Regions from separate parts of the Streptomyces sp. NBC_00236 genome, predicted to be linked through region 1. Evidence: riboswitches for the same ligand, from Rfam matches in the RefSeq annotation. Region 1 holds a riboswitch; each other region holds the start of a gene.
What was found. A riboswitch is a leader RNA that binds a small molecule or an ion and turns the genes downstream of it on or off. The one in region 1 is predicted to bind S-adenosylmethionine.

Region 2: it holds a riboswitch for S-adenosylmethionine, as region 1 does, so the genes downstream of both, OG446_RS35390 (putative leader peptide) here and OG446_RS32845 (hypothetical protein) in region 1, are expected to answer to the same signal.
Region 3: it holds a riboswitch for S-adenosylmethionine, as region 1 does, so the genes downstream of both, OG446_RS08835 (aminotransferase class V-fold PLP-dependent enzyme) here and OG446_RS32845 (hypothetical protein) in region 1, are expected to answer to the same signal.

Annotation. Positions count from the first base shown of each region.
Region 1 covers NZ_CP108100.1:7,373,917-7,379,306, forward strand. Annotated here, with positions in the region: gene OG446_RS32830 (DUF262 domain-containing protein) at 1-669, opposite strand, end outside; gene OG446_RS32835 (SAM-dependent methyltransferase) at 867-1,682, shown strand; gene OG446_RS32840 (phosphocholine-specific phospholipase C) at 1,885-3,951, shown strand; SAM riboswitch class IV at 4,064-4,173, shown strand; gene OG446_RS32845 (hypothetical protein) at 4,220-4,675, shown strand.
Region 2 covers NZ_CP108100.1:7,936,757-7,942,146, reverse strand. Annotated here, with positions in the region: gene OG446_RS35405 (LLM class flavin-dependent oxidoreductase) at 273-1,388, opposite strand; gene OG446_RS35400 (NtaA/DmoA family FMN-dependent monooxygenase) at 1,385-2,788, opposite strand; gene OG446_RS35395 (LLM class flavin-dependent oxidoreductase) at 2,807-4,033, opposite strand; gene OG446_RS35390 (putative leader peptide) at 4,107-4,223, opposite strand; SAM riboswitch class IV at 4,263-4,375, opposite strand; gene OG446_RS35385 (flavodoxin family protein) at 4,527-4,979, opposite strand; gene OG446_RS35380 (four-carbon acid sugar kinase family protein) at 5,181-5,390, shown strand, end outside.
Region 3 covers NZ_CP108100.1:1,997,904-2,003,293, reverse strand. Annotated here, with positions in the region: gene qcrA (cytochrome bc1 complex Rieske iron-sulfur subunit) at 1-136, shown strand, start outside; gene qcrB (cytochrome bc1 complex cytochrome b subunit) at 133-1,758, shown strand; gene trpD (anthranilate phosphoribosyltransferase) at 1,882-2,946, shown strand; SAM riboswitch class IV at 3,038-3,155, shown strand; gene OG446_RS08835 (aminotransferase class V-fold PLP-dependent enzyme) at 3,329-4,708, shown strand; gene OG446_RS08830 (Lrp/AsnC family transcriptional regulator) at 4,774-5,055, opposite strand; gene OG446_RS08825 (rhomboid family intramembrane serine protease) at 5,231-5,390, opposite strand, start outside.

The sequences.
Region 1 (5,390 bases):
AGCAGGCGACAGATCGAGGCCGCGGGAGTTCATGACGCTGAAGATCCGGTGGGCGCTGTCCAGGTCAGGGGTGCTGACCGCGACCAGGAAGGTCTGGACCCCCATCAGCTTGCACAGGGAGAGTCGCTGCTCGTCGCTCCAGGAGGCCAAGGCGGTGTGCAGTGCCAGCGCGTTGGCCTGGACAGCCCTCTGCGCGTCCGTCCTGAGATTGTGCGGGTTCAGCACCAGGAGTGTGCTGATGGAACCGGCGGTCTGAATGTGCTGCTGGAAGAAGTCGGCGTCCCGGGGACGCAGAGTGAGACGGGGTTTGGCCTTCAGACCCAGGACCGTGTTCCCGGGCTCGGAGATCATCGCTACCAGATTGGTCACCACATCGGGCTGCTGCGCCAGATCGCGCAGCACGGCCAGCAGGATGGTCAACGTCGTCAGACGTTGCTGACCGTCGATGACGTCGGCCTCGGCGGATCCGCTGTCCTTGACGAGGACCAGAGAGCCGAGGAAGTAGGGCTCCCCGTCGCCCCGCAGGAGGGCTTCCTCCAGGTCGGCCAGGAGCTGCTGGGCCTGTTCGGGCTGCCATGCGTATGGGCGCTGGTAGTCGGGGATCCGAAAGTCGTAGTCACTGCAGAAGACTTTGTGCAGCGGCACTTCGCGCGCTTCGAGTTGGGCCATGATCCGCATGATTCCCCACAGGACGCGAACTTCGCAGTGAAGCAGGGCAAGTCCCCCAACCCGGGTGAGTTGGTGCGGTGACGTGAGACGGCCGAGGAGTTCTGTCCGAGTCTCCGTGGCTGATGCGCCGAGAGGCGGGCACGGCACCGGGTTAGGTTGAGAGCGTCCCTCAACACCGTTTGTGCCAGGAGGCACCCGTGAGCGAGAACCAAGTGCCTGCCCGAGTCGGCATATCGGCGCGGATCGATACCACACGCCCTCATTCGGCCCGGTTCTGGAACTACTTCGTGGGCGGCAAGGACAACTACGAGGTCGACCGTGAAGTCGGAGACCAGATCAAGGCCTTCTTTCCCGGCCTCGTCGATGTGGCCGTGGCCGGACGGCAGTTCCTGCGCAGGTCGGTGAGTCACCTGGTCCAGGAACGGGGCATCAGGCAGTTCCTCGACATCGGGACCGGCCTGCCCACTGCTGACAACACCCACCAGGTCGCGCAGGCGATCGCCCCGGACGCGCGCATCGTGTACGTCGACAACGACCCGCTGGTGCTGACGCATGCGCGGGCCCTGCTCACCAGCACGCCGGAGGGGGTCACCGACTACATCGACGCCGACCTCTACCGGCCCGACGTCATCCTGGCCGAGGCGGCGAAGACCCTCGACTTCGAGCGGCCCGTCGCGCTCATGCTGCTCGGCATACTCGGCCATGCCGGTGACTTCGCCCAGGCACGTGACGTGGTGCGCGCGCTCATGGACGGGCTGCCGTCCGGGAGTCTCCTCGTCGTGTACGACGGCACGCGGACCAGCGAGGGCATGATCGCCGCGGAGAAGGCGTACATCGAGAGCGGTGCCGTCCCGTACTACGTCCGTGAGCCCAGGGAGATCGAGACCCTCTTCGACGGCCTGAGCATGATCGAGCCCGGCTTCGTACGGCTCAGCGAGTGGTATCCCGATGCCGACAGCGCGACGGTGGCGGCCGATGTGGACGCGTTCGGAGGCGTGGGAGTGAAGGCGTAGGACGCCGGCCGGTGTGGGGTGGCCGGGGTGATCGCGCGTTGGGTGTGGCGCGCGAGCGGTGTGCGCAGTCGGCTCCGCCGCCGGGAGTTCGGTCGATCGACACCCCGTGCACACCGCACGGGCCTTCCGCCGGCACCGTCGGTTCTGGAACACTCCAGTCGCCTTCGCCCCATATCCCCTCACCCCACAGAGGCCCCCACCCATGGCAGAACTGAACCGTCGCCGCCTCCTGCAACTCGCCGGAGGGACAGCCGCCTACACCGCGTTGTCGAGCAGCATCGCCCGCGCCGCCTCCCTGCCCGCGAAGGGGCGTACGGGCAGCCTGCAGGACGTCGAGCACATTGTCGTCCTGATGCAGGAGAACCGTTCCTTCGACCACTACTTCGGCACCATGAACGGCGTTCGCGGCTTCGGTGATCCGCGACCGGTCACGCTCCCCAGTGGAAAGCCGGTCTGGCATCAGAAGGACCTCCTCGGCAAGGAGGTGCTGCCGTTCCGGCCGCCCGCCGACGAGCTCGGGTTGCAGTTCCTCCGCGACCTGAACCATGACTGGGCAGGCGGGCACCGGGCGTTCAACAAGGGCGCGTACGACCAGTGGGTGCCGGCCAAGACCGCGACGACGATGGCGCACCTCACACGTGAGGACATACCGTTCCACTACGCCCTGGCCGATGCGTTCACCGTCTGCGACGCGTACCACTGCTCGTTCATCGGGAGTACCGACCCCAACCGCTACTACCTGTGGAGCGGGTACACGGGGAACGACGGTTCCGGAGGCGGTCCCGTGCTCGGCAACGACGAGGCGGGTTACGGGTGGACCACCTACCCGGAGCGGCTGGAGCGGGCCGGGGTGTCGTGGAAGGTCTACCAGGACATCGGCGACGGGCTGGACGCCGCCGGGTCCTGGGGGTGGATCAACGATGCCTACCGGGGTACGTACGGCGACAACTCGCTGCTGTACTTCAACAGTTACCGCAACGCCGAGCCCGGGGATCCGCTCCACGACAAGGCCCGCACCGGTACCGACATCAAGAACGGCGGCGGGCTCCTCGACGACCTCAAGGCCGACGTCCGGGCCGGCGCGCTGCCGAAGGTCTCGTGGATCGTCTCGCCCGAGGCGTACAGCGAGCATCCCAACTGGCCCGCCAACTACGGTGCCTGGTACATCTCCCAGGTACTGGACGCACTGACCGCCGACCCCGAGGTCTGGGGCCGGACCGCCCTCTTCATCACCTATGACGAGAACGACGGCTTCTTCGACCACGTGGTGCCGCCCTTCGTGCCCTCGGGTCCCGCGCAGGGGCTGTCCACCGTGGACACCGCCGCCGACTACTTCCCCGGTGACATCCGGTACGCCGCCGGGCCGTACGGGCTCGGTCAGCGGGTGCCCATGCTCGTCGTCTCCCCCTGGAGCACCGGAGGGTTCGCGTGCTCCGAGGTCTTCGACCACACCTCCGTCATCCGGTTCATGGAACAGCGCTTCGGTGTGCACGAGCCCAATATCTCGCCCTGGCGACGCGCGGTCTGCGGCGATCTCACCTCCGCCTTCGACTTCGGTCGTGCGGACGTCTCGGACGTGTCGTTGCCGTCGACCGACGCCTACGAGCCTCCGGACCGCCTCCGGCATCCCGACTACACTCCCGCGCCGCCCGCCGCAGGCAGCCTGCCCAAGCAGGAGAAGGGCGCCCGGCCCACCCGGCCGCTGCGCTACGCGCCCTTCGTCGACGGTGCGGCCGATCCGGCCACCGGCAAGTACCGCCTCACCTTCAGCGGTGGCGCCGCGGCCGGGGCGCAGTTCCTGGTGACCTCCGCCAACCGCACCGACGGGCCGTGGACGTACACCACCGAGGCGGGCAAGTCCCTCGCGGACAGCTGGAACACGGCCTACTCCAAGGGAGTGACCGACCTCACCGTCCATGGCCCCAACGGCTTCCTGCGCACCTTCCGGGCCGGGGGCAAGGTGGCGGGACCGGAGGTGACGGCTCGTCATGTCGCGTCCGGTGGAGGGCTTGAGCTCACGTTCGTCCACGGCGGCTCCGCCACGGTCCGGCTGACCGTACGCAGCGCGGCCGGGTACGGGGGCGGCGTGCAGACCTTCGAGGTCCGTGCGGGCGCCACCGTCAAGCATGTGCTCGACCTGCGGGGAAGCGGGAACTGGTACGACGTCACCGTCGTCTCCGACGTGGACGCCACCTTCCTGCGGCGCTTCGCCGGACATGTCGAGACCGGTCAGGCCGGTACGAGCGACCCGGGCCTCGTCACCGGGTGAGTGGCCCTGTCTGGGGAGGAGGTTGGGGGCGGGCGGTGGGCGTCCGCGGGCGTCCGCTCGCTCCTGACCACCCGTCGGGACGGCTGGTTTGCGTGCGTTAGAGTCCTGCACGGGTCATGAGTTCCAGTGCACAGCCCCGGCTTGCTGGACGGCACCCCGCTCCGCTGCGGGTGCTCCGGGTGACGACCTGCCCCGCGCGAAGGGCACGGGGAACAGCGGACCACGGTGCAGGCGCTCCGGGTCCTCGGCCCGGAAGGCGAACCTCACCATGCTGCGTCACCTCACCCAGAACGACTCCGTGCGGAGCGACGACTGCTCGCGTTATGCCGCGGGTCACCGCGTGCACTGGATCCACGCGAAGAAGTGCCGCCAGGAGCCGGGGCAGGCCGTCGAGGTCCTGCTCACCTCCGGTGATGTCCGCGACGACGGATGGATCGAACTGCGGGCCGCCTTCGACTACGCGGGTGACCTCCCTCCGGTGTGGACCCATGCCCCCGCCGCACTGCGGGACACCCTCGCCGGTCACCGCGGGCGCGTGTACTGGCTGGCGCGCTGGCATGCGCTGAAGCTCGAGTACGGCAATGGCGAGGGCGCGGTGTCCGGGGGAGCCGGAGCGCGGGGCGCGGCCGGGCTGGTCAACGTCGGGTACGAGGGCGGCCGGCTCTGTGAGGTCGAGGCGGGGGACGAGGGCGACCTTGCCGGGGGCCACGCCTCCGTGGCATAGCCCCCACCGAGGCGATCGGGCGGGTCGCCGTGTCGGCTGTCCCTGCCGCGCCGGCCGGCGGCTCCGGTGTCGGCGGCATCGATCCGGCATGACGTACCTGGTCAGCGCGGGTGAGTCGGCCGACGCGTGACCGCCGCGTACCCGGTCGGTGACCAAGGCCGACTACCGCTCGACCTGACACACGGAAATCTATGTTGGCGGGAGTAGACATTGGGTTGTGGTGTGGCTATGGTTTCTCTCGTAGCCCAGAGAGACAGCAGGGCCCGGCAGAGACGAACTGCCGGGCAGCAGTATCCGCAGTTCGCACGACGGTGCGGTGGTGGAGTTTCGAAGCCAGGCTGTTGCAGGACGGCGACGGGACTGACGACCGCACCGGGCGGCCCGCAGTGATCAGGGGCTGCCGTGAGCAGGACCGCAGTTCACGCAGTAGTAGTTCGGCAAGCGCAGTACCCAGCAGTGAAGTCAGTGAGCAGCACCTCGGTGAAGGCGTCGGCTGCGGGCGCGCGTGCCGGGAGGTTCGGCAGTGGGGTTCCAAGCCAGAGCAGACGCAGGACGGGCAACGGGGCTGGCTGCCGAAGAGTGGCGCTGTCGCAGGCCACGAAGCAGTTCGCATCACCAGCAGTACCAGTAACAGGTAAGTGACTGATCCCAGAGGGAAGAAACGGAGGACCAGGCGCCATCAGGATCGCCCGGGCGGAAGCCTTGAGCCCGGGTA
Region 2 (5,390 bases), 560 kb from region 1:
TTGCGCGGACGGGTCCCCCAATCCGAGAGCAGTGTGTGTTGTCATCGGGAGGCAGAGTAGCGGCCCGCTCGGACGCCCGCCAGGCAATTTCGCGCGGCTCCTTCCGCATCCGGCGCTCGCTCCAGGCAGACGAGGACGTACACCCCGAGCAGCGGTCGCACCGCCCCGAGTCCTGGAGCGAGAGCCGGCTCCGGTTCGGGTGCGCGCTCCCCACGCGCCTCGTCGTCGGACACTCGCACGGGGGGCGCGCATCTCCTCCTCCAGCTCGTTCCTCAGCCGGTCGACGGGACGGCTGCCGGCACCGGCACTGTCGCTCCTGCCGGAGCGGGCCCCGCGAGTACCGGGGCCCAGGCGAACGGCGGGTCGGGGATGTCGCGTCGGAGTACCGGGGCGACGTCGGACTGGAAGAGTGCGAGCGAGTCCCGGTGCTGGGCATCGGTGAGGCCGCCGGCGTCCGCGTGCAGATGCAGGACGGTGTGTCCGAACTGCTCGTGGTAGCGGTGCACCTTCTCGATGATCTGCTGGGGGCTGCCGATCAGCGCCGAGCTGCGCTCGACGAAGTCCTCCAGGGTCGGGAACACCGGCTCGACGCCCAGCTGCTTCTGGAACGCGAGATAGCCCTCGAACACCGGCCGGTAGGCGGCGACGGCCTCCTGCGAGGTCCGGGCCGTGTGGAAACCGGCCGTCCCCGCGCCGACCACCGCCCGGGCAGGGTCATGGCCGTAGTGCTCCCACCGCTCGCGGTAGTGGCGGATCAGTTCGGCATAGGGCTGGATCTCGTGGGTGACGTTCGCCGAGAACAGCGGGTCCCCGTAGCGTGCGGCAAGATCGACCGAGTCCCGGCTCGTGGCGCTGCCGTGCCACACCCGGACGGGCTGCTGGAACGGTCTGGGCCACACCTCCGCCCCGGCCAGCCCGGGGCGGAAGCGCGGAGAGGCGGTGACCTTGTCCTCGCGCCACAGTCTGCGGAACAGTTCGTAGCTCTCGGCGTTGCGGTCCCACTGGTCCTCGGGGGTGACGTGGAACAGCTCGCGCTGCGCCGTCCCGTTGCCCTTGCCGATGATGAGGTCGAGGCGCCCCCCGGACAGATGGTCGAGCGTGGCGTAGTCCTCGTACGCGCGCACCGGGTCGAGCAGGCTCAGGGTGGTGACGGCGGTGAACAGCCGGATGCGGGAGGTGAGCGCGGCGATGTGACTGAGCACGACGGGCGGCGAGGAGGAGATGAACGGGCGTTCGTGCCGTTCGCCGACACCGAAACCGTCGAAGCCGAGCTCCTCGGCCAGCAGGGCGTTGCCGATCACCTCCCGGAAGCGTTCGCCGGTCGTCTTCCGGACACCGGTCACCGGGTCCGGGGCATGGACGATGAGAGTGACGGCCAGGAACTTCATGACGCCACCCGCTCGGCCGCCGCCGCGTCGGGACGGGCCAGGCCGAGGTGGTCGCGCAGCGTCGTGCCCTCGTACTCCGTGCGGAACACACCGCGCTCCTGAAGGAGCGGTACGACGGTGTCGGCGAAGACGTCCAGCCCGCCGGGTGTGATGTGCGGGACGAGGATGAAGCCGTCGGCGGCGTCGGCCTGGACGAAGTCGTCGATGGTCGACGCGACCGTGGCCGCCGAGCCGACGAAGGCCTGACGGTTGCCGGTCTCGATGACGAGGTCACGGATCGACCAGTTCTTCGCGGCCGCGAGCTCCCGCCACTCCCGGGCGGTGGCCAGCGGGTCACGGTACATGCGTACCTGGGCGCGGCCGCGGGCGATGGTGTGTTCACCGAGGTCCGGGTCGATGTCGGGAAGCGGCCCTTCGGGGTCGTACGCGGACAGGTCGCGGTTCCAGACGAACTCAAGGTGCTTGATCGCGGTGGCGCCGCTGACCTGCTGCCGACGTACCTCGCGGGCCAGTTCCTGTGCCTCGGCGTCCGTGTCACCGAGGACGAAGGTCGCGGCGGGCAGGATCAGCAGCTGGTCGTGGGTGCGGCCGTGGCGGGCGAGCCGGCCCTTGACGTCCGTGTAGAACGCCTGCCCCTCCTTGAGGGTGCTGTAGCGGCTGAAGATCGCGTCGGCGCCCTCCGCCGCGAACTCGCGTCCTTCGTCGGAGTCACCGGCCTGGAAGATCACCGGTCGGCCCTGCGGGCTGCGCGGGACGTTGAACTGCCCCTCGATGTCGAAGTGCTGCCCCTTGTGCACGAAGGATCCGGCCCGCGCGTCCCGGAGGAAGGTGCCCGTCCCCCGGTCGGCGACGATCTCGTCGCCGTGCCATGAGTCGAACAGTTCGTTGGCCGTGGCGAGGAACTCCCTGGCCCGGGAGTAGCGCTCCTCCTGCGGCAGGAATCCGCCGCGGCGGAAGTTCTCGCCCGTGAAGGCGTCCCACGAGGTGACGACGTTCCATGCCGCGCGCCCGCCGGAGAGGTGATCGAGGCTGGCGAACTGGCGGGCCACCTCATAGGGCTCGTTGAACGTGGAGTTGATCGTGCCGGTGAGGCCGAGGCGCTCGGTGACGGCGGCGAGAGCCGACAGTACGGTGAAGGTGTCGGGGCGCCCCACGACGTCCAAGTCGTAGATCTGTCCGCCCTGTTCACGGAGACGGAGCCCTTCGGCGAGGAACAGGAAGTCGAACTTGGCGCGTTCGGCTGTGCGCGCGAAGTGCGCGAACGAGCTGAACTCGACGTGGCTGCCGGCCGCGGGGTCGCTCCACACGGTGGTGTTGTTGACTCCGGGGAAGTGGGCGGCGAGATGGATCTGTTTGAGCGGCTTGCCGTTACTGGTGCCGGCGCCGTTGCTGGTGCTCATGTCGGTGTTCCCTCCGGCTCAGACGGTGGCGTAGCGGTTGGCGGGGCGGGCGAGGCCGAGCAGCCCGCGCAGGGTGTCGGCCTCGTAGGCGGTCCGGAAGGTGCCCCGGCGCTGCAGTTCGGGTACCAGTTCGCGAGTGATCGCCGGAAGGTCGTGTCCGGTCGCCGCGGGGCGCAGCCGGAATCCGGTGAGCCCGGCCCGCTGCCACTCCAGGAGCAGGTCGGCCAATTGCGCGGGTGTGCCGGTGAACACCTTCGCGTCGCTGGTGTACGGGTGCCCCGCGAGGCCGTCGAGACGGTCCCGGCGGGCCGCTGCGGCCGCGGGGTCGTCGTCGAGGAAGACGACGAGGTCCCCGAAGATGTGGAGGGGCTCCGCCGCCCGCCCGGCTGCGGCCTGTTCGGTGCGGATCTCGTCGACGACGCTGCGGGCCCGGCCGGTGTCGTGCGGGGTGATGTAGCCGATGTCCGTGGAGCGGGCCACCAGTTGGAAGGGCACGCTCTGATGCGCGAGGGCGCTGACGACCGGCTGCCCCTGCGGGGGCCGGGGCGTGATCGAGGGGCCCTTGACGCTGAAGTGCCGTCCCTCGAAGTCGATGTAGTGCAGTTGCTCGCGGTCGATGAAGCGGCCCGTGGCGACGTCGCGGATCTCCGCGCCGTCCTCCCAGCTGTCCCACAGGCGGCGCACCGCCTCGACGTAGTCGGCGGCCTCCTCGAAGAGTTCGGCGGTCAGCGCGCGTACGGAAGGCGTGTCCAGGTCCTCGACGCGGAACGGCGGGAATGTCCGGCGGCCGAAGTGGGCCGCTTCGTGCTGCCGGGCCGACACCTGGACGCGCAGACCGGCCCGGCCGGTGCTCACGTAGTCGAGCGTGGCTATCGCCTTGGAGATGTGGAACGGCTCCGTGTGCGTGGCGACCACGGTGGGGACGAGTCCGATGTGCCGGGTCAGCGGGGCCACGCGAGCGGCGATGAGTACCGCGTCGAGGCGCCCGCGCTCCTGGTCGGTGCGGTCGTCGGGCCCCGTGAACCGCGAGGACTGGAGCCCGAGCGCGTCCTCGATCGTCACGAAGTCGAGCAGGCCGCGTTCGGCCTCCTGGACGGTGTCGGTCCAGTAGGCGGCGGTGAGCAGTTCCCTGGGCCGGGCCTCCGGCTCGCGCCACGCGGCCGGGTGCCAGCCCGCGCCGTTGAGCGCGACGGCGAGGTGCAGGGAGGAGGACAGGGGAGGGTGCGGGGATGACGATGCGGACACGACAGGGTGCCTTCCTGATCGACCGTGGTTGATCGCCGGGCCTCGTCGGGAGGTTCGGCGTCGCGGGTACGGATCAGGAACAACAGAGCGCGCCGGCCACGCGCTGGAGGTCGATGTGGGGCCGGGAGTAGAGGTGGACGCGGCGCCGTGGCGCGAGCACCCTGACGAGCGGGCAGGTCACCGCTGGCATGACCGTCGCCTCCGCTCTGCCGGCTCGGCGGGCCCGGAGGCCTCGCGCTTGCGGAACCCGGACGGGCCCCGCCTGGTCGTCACCTGGAGCACCCCACCGCGCGGGAGGGTTGCCGGTCAGCAGGCCAGGGCCTGACGCTGACACTCATGACCTGTCTCCGGAACGCTACGCGCGCGGGCGGCGCCACGCAATGCCCTGCAGATCATGGCCGTACGCACCTTGCCGTGAGCCACAACACCACGGCGGCACCGGGCATTCCGCGTGCGGCGTGATTCGCTCACATCCTCTGACGCCTGCGACGGATCAGTCCGTCAGGCCGGCGGCGAGGGTCGCCCCCAGCTCCCAGCACGCCTCGGTGTCGGCCTTGGCGGGTTCTCCCGTGACCGTCACGGCGTCGGTCGCGCGGCGCCATCCGAGACCGGTCGTGATCGACTCGATGGCCCGGACAGCGCCGGTGACGTCGTTGCCGCCGTGCACGTAGTACCCGAAGGGGCGGCCACGCGTCGCGTCCAGGCAGGGATAGTAGATCTGGTCGAAGAAGTGCTTGAGGGCGCCGGACATATAGCCGAGGTTCGCCGGGGTGCCGAGCAGAATGCCGTCGGCTGCGAGTACGTCGGAGGCCGTCGCGGCAAGCGCTGCCCGGCGCTCGACCCTGACGCCCTCGATCCCGTCGGTCGTCGCACCGGAGACGACGGCTTCGAACAGTGCCTGGCAGTTCGGCGAGGGCGTGTGATGCACGATCAGGAGAGTGGCCACACCTCCGCACCCTGCCGTGATCCCCGCGCGGCCGCAAGCCGGGTCCGGCTCGCGCACCGCGGCACCGGCGGACTGTGACGTCCGGTACGGGTCCCGCCGGATCGGGCGGCCGGGGCGATGAGCGAACCGTTTGTCCTGCGTCCGTGATGTCGTCGACCATGGGCCTGTTCACCGATGACTGGTTCGACGGAGAGGCACGGCATGACATCCGGCAAGGACGCCCGGCAGGGTTTCGTCATCCTCGCGGACGACCTCACCAGTGCCGGGGACGGAGCCGCGCCCTTCCGCCGGAGCGGCCACGGGGCACGGATCCTCATGTCCACCCCGGCGGCGGAACTCCCGCCCCGCACGGGCGTGACCGCGGTCGATCTCGGGACCCGGCTGCTGGACGAGGACGCCGCCGCCGCACGC
Region 3 (5,390 bases), 5.4 Mb from region 1:
CGGCGCCCGCGTCATCTTCGGTCCGGCCGGTCACGCTCTTCCGCAGCTGCGGATCGGCGTGAACAGCGAGGGCAACCTCGAGGCGCTCGGTGACTTCGAAGAGCCCGTCGGTCCTGCATTCTGGGAGCGCGGATGAGTACTGCGACCGATACGAAGCGCAAGGCGCCCGCCGGTGAGAAGGTTGCCGACTGGGCGGACGGCCGGCTCGGGATCTACTCCCTGGCCAAGGCCAACATGCGCAAGATCTTCCCGGACCACTGGTCCTTCATGCTCGGTGAGATCTGCCTCTACAGCTTCATCATCATCATCCTCACGGGTGTGTACCTGACGCTGTTCTTCCACCCGAGCATGAACGAGGTCGTGTACCACGGCCCGTACGAGCCCATGCAGGGCATCCGGATGTCCGAGGCCTACGCCTCGACCCTGGACATCAGCTTCGACGTCCGCGGTGGTCTGCTCGTCCGGCAGATCCACCACTGGGCCGCGCTGATCTTCCTGGCCGGCATGTTCGTGCACATGATGCGCGTGTTCTTCACGGGTGCGTTCCGCAAGCCCCGTGAGATCAACTGGCTGTTCGGCTTCCTGCTGTTCGTCCTGGGCATGTTCACCGGTTTCACCGGTTACTCGCTCCCGGACGACCTGCTCTCGGGTACGGGTGTCCGCTTCACGCAGGGCGCGATCCTGTCGATGCCGATCGTCGGCACCTACATCTCGATGTTCCTGTTCGGCGGGGAGTTCCCCGGCGGCGACTTCGTCGCACGGTTCTACTCGATCCACATCCTGCTGCTGCCGGGCATCATGCTCGGGCTGCTGGTGGGCCACCTGATCCTGGTCTTCTACCACAAGCACACGCAGTTCGCGGGTCCCGGCCGGACCAACAAGAACGTCGTGGGCATGCCGCTGCTGCCGGTGTACATGGCGAAGGCCGGAGGCTTCTTCTTCCTGGTCTTCGGTGTCATCGCCGTCATCGCGGGCATCGCCTCGATCAACCCGATCTGGGCCATCGGCCCGTACCGCCCGGACCAGGTGTCCACCGGCGCCCAGCCCGACTGGTACATGGGCTTCGCCGAGGGTCTGATCCGAGTGATGCCTGGCTGGGAGATCAACCTCTGGGGCCACACCCTGGTCCTGGGTGTACTCATCCCGCTGACGCTCTTCGGTGTGATCCTGGGGGCCATCGCGGTCTACCCGTTCATCGAGTCCTGGGTCACCGGCGACAAGCGCGAGCACCACATCCTGGACCGCCCGCGCAACACGCCGACCCGGACGGCCTTCGGTGTCGCCTGGATCACGGTGTACTTCATCGGTCTCGTGGGTGGTGGAAACGACCTGTGGGCCACGCACTTCCACCTGTCGCTGAACGCCATCTCGTGGTTCGTCCGGATCTTCTTCTTCGCCGGACCGGTCATCGCGTTCATCGTCACCAAGCGGATCTGCCTCGGCCTTCAGCGCCGCGACAAGGAGAAGGTGCTGCACGGGCGCGAGTCCGGCCTCATCAAGCGCCTGCCGCACGGTGAGTTCGTCGAGGTCCACGAGCCGCTGGCACCCGCTCAGCTGCACACGCTCACCGCGCACGAGCAGTACAAGCCGGTCGAGATCGGCCCGCTGGTCGACGAGAACGGCGTCAAGCGCAAGGTGTCCCTGGTGCAGAAGCTGCGGGCCAGGCTCAGCAAGGGCTTCTACGGCGAGAACAACCAGATCGCCAAGCCCACCGCCGAGGAGTACAAGGAGATCACCAGCGGCCACGGCCACCACTGATCACCTGAACTGATCGCCACAGCAGGAGCCCCGTCCATTCGATGGACGGGGCTCTTCGCTGTCCACGGGGCTCGATAGGGTGGCCCCATCCCCTTTATCGGCTGTGGACCCCAGGAGCGGACCATGAACGTTGTGACCCCGGCAGGCGGCGACAGCGTGGCGGCTCGTTCCTGGCCCGGCGTGCTGACCCCCCTGCTGCGCGGCCAGGACCTGACCGAGGACGACACCGCCTGGGCGATGGACCGCATCATGAGCGGCGAGGCGACCGATGTGCAGATCGCCGGCTTCGCGGTGGCGCTGCGGGCCAAGGGCGAGACCGTCACGGAGGTCTCCGGCCTGGTCCGTGCGATGTACGAGCACGCCACGACCATCCATGTGCCGGGCCGCACGGTCGACATCGTGGGCACCGGCGGCGACATGGCCAAGACGGTCAACATCTCCACCATGTCGGCGATCGTCGTGGCGGGTACGGGCGCCAAGGTCGTCAAGCACGGCAACCGCGCCTCGTCGTCGGCCAGCGGTTCCTCCGACGTCCTGGGCAAGCTCGGCGTCAACCTGGACCTGCCGCCGCAGCGCGTCGTCGAGGTCGCCGAGGAAGCGGGCATCACGTTCTGCTTCGCCGTCAAGTTCCACCCCGCCCTGCGGTACGCGGCGAAGGCCCGGGCGGAGCTCGGCGCGCCGACCACCTTCAACATCCTCGGGCCGCTCACCAACCCGGCCAAGGTGCGCGCGCAGGCGATCGGCGTCGCCGACCTGCGCATGGCGCCCATCGTCGCGGGCGTCCTCGCCGAACGCGGCAACTCCTCCCTGGTCTTCCGGGGCGACGACGGTCTGGACGAGCTGACCACCACCGCGACCTCCCGTGTCTGGATCGCCAGGAACGGCACGGTGCGCGAGGAGGCCTTCGACCCGCGCGACGTCGGCCTGGACCTGGTCCCCGTGGACGCCTTGCGCGGCGCCGACGCCTCGTACAACGCGGATGTCGCCCGCCGGCTGCTCGCCGGCGAGACGGGCCCCGTACGGGACGCGGTCCTGCTCAACTCGGCGGCGGCGCTCGTCGCGCTGGACCCGGGCGAGGGCACGCTCGCCGAGCAGCTCACCGCGGGAATCGCGAAGGCCGCCGAGTCCATCGACTCGGGCGCGGCCGGGCGGGCGCTGGAGAGATGGGTCGTGGCCAGCAACGCCTGAGACGGCTCCGGGCGCGGATATGAGGCAGGGCGCAGTCCAGATCATGGACTGCGCCTTGCGCGTTCGCGTACGTATGGCAAGATGCTGCGCAGGTCATGAGTGACAGCGACTACGGCCCCGGCCCGCTGTCCGGCAACCCTCCGTCCGTGGCGGGGTGCCCCGGGTGAAGACCAGGCCGCAGGCAGCGAGGTCTGCGGCAAGCGCGGACCCCTCGACGTCGTGAGATGTCCACCCGTGGGGTCCTGGTCCTCAGGGAGCCTCTTGTGAGCAAGCGAATGCGATAGGGCTTTTCGGCCCTCCTCCGCACATCCTTCTTTCTTCCTCCGTGCTGCCGCGTATCCGCAGGCGCGCGGAATTCGCCTGCCTGTTACGGGAGTTCGTCATGTCTGTCCTCACTGCTGCCACCGATCGGTCGATTTGTGCCCCGCTGCCGGTTCTGGGCAAGGATGTAACGGTTCCGCTGGTCACCGGCGGCGAGGTCACCTACGCCGCGCTGGACTACGCGGCCAGCGCTCCGGCCCTCCAGCGGGTGTGGGACGACGTGGCCGCGTACGCGCCGTACTACGGCAGCGTCCACCGCGGTGCCGGCTACCTCTCGCAGCTGTCCACGGACCTCTTCGAGAGCAGCCGCGTCACCGTCGCGGAGTTCCTCGGCTGCCGCGCCGACGACCAGGTGGTCTTCACCCGGTCCACCACCGACTCGCTCAACCTGCTCGCCGCCGCCCTGCCCGCCGACTGCCAGGTGTTCGTCTTCGAGACCGAGCACCACGCCTCGCTGCTGCCCTGGCGCGACGCCCGGGTGACGTACCTGAACGCCCCGCGCACCCCGGACCAGGCCGTCGAGACCCTGGAGCGCGCACTCGCCGGCCGCGACCCCTACGGGCCCGCGCTGGTGTGCGTCACCGGTGCCTCCAACGTCACCGGTGAGCTGTGGCCGGTCAAGGAGCTCGCCGCCGCCGCGCACGCCCACGGTGCCCGGATCGTGCTCGACGCCGCCCAGCTGGCCCCGCACCACCCCGTCGACATCGCCGAGCTGGACGTCGACTGGGTCGCCTTCTCCGGTCACAAGCTGTACGCGCCGTTCGGCTCGGGCGTCCTCGCCGGCCGCTCCGACTGGCTGACCGCCGCCGAGCCCTACCTGGCCGGCGGCGGCGCCTCCCGCCAGGTCGCCCGGCGCTCCGACGGCGGGGTGGACGTCGAGTGGCACACCACCGCGGCCCGTCACGAGGCCGGTTCGCCCAACGTCATCGGTGTCTACTCCATCGCCTCCGCCTGCAAGGCCCTCACCGAGGCCGGGTTCGACAGCCTGGTCGCCCGGGAGCAGCGCCTCGTCACCGCGGTCCGTGCCGGACTCGCCGAGGTCCCCGAGGTCAAGGTGCTCTCGCTGTTCGGTGATGACGCCCCGCGGGTCGGCGTCATCTCCTTCGTGGTGGAGGGCTGGAACAGCTCGCACTTCGCCGCGGCGCTCTCCGCCGAGTACGGCATCGGGGTGCGCGACGGACTGTTCTGCGCCCACCCCCTCGTACGCACCCTGCTCGGCAGCGACCCGCAGGACGTCGGGGAGTGCGGCGCGCCGGAGGCCGAGCCGGGCCAGAAGTCCCTCAACGCGATCCGGGTCAGCTTCGGCGCCGGTACGCCGGACGAGCACGTCGAGCGCTTCCTGCGGGCGGTCAAGGAGCTCGTGAGCGAGGGCGCCCAGTGGAAGTACCGCACCGAGGACGGCCGTTGCGTCCCGGACCGGGGCACCGCCACCCAGGTCTGAGGCCCGTCAGCATGTGAGGCCGGGTACGGACGACTGTCCGTACCCGGCCTCACATGCTGACGTGGCTACGCGTCCAGACCGATGGCGAAGGCCGCCTCCAGGTCGTGCTGCGAGTACGTACGGAACGCCACGTGCGTGTCGGTTCCCTCGACACCGGGGATCTTGCTGATCCGGCCGGGGATGACATCGGCGAGGTCGTCGTGCTTGGACACCCGGACCATGGCGATCAGGTCGTATGTACCGGTGACCGAGAAGACCTCGCTGACGCTGTCCAGCGCGGCGATGGCCTCGGCGATCTCGGGAATCCGGTCCACGCTGGTCTTGATGAGTACGATCGCGGTGATCACGGCTGGCTTTCTCCCTCGGTGGCCGTGGCTGGAGACTTCACTCTAGGGCCTTGCGGCCGGATCATGCCGGGCTCGCGGGCCCCGGCACGCGCATCTGCGGCGTTGTCGTCGCTCGCCCATGCTCCGCAGTGACTCCTCCTCCGCCTTGCAGCCGCACGCACCGGACCCCGCTCCCTTATCCGGCCTGATCCGGCCGCAAGGCCCTGGCCCCACGGCGATAGCGCCCCCAGGCATAGAGGAACCCGGTGGCGAAGCCGACCACATGGGCGAGATAGGCCACCCCGGGCCCGCTGCCCGCCCCCTCGGCCGCCAGCCACTGCAGGACGAACCAGAAG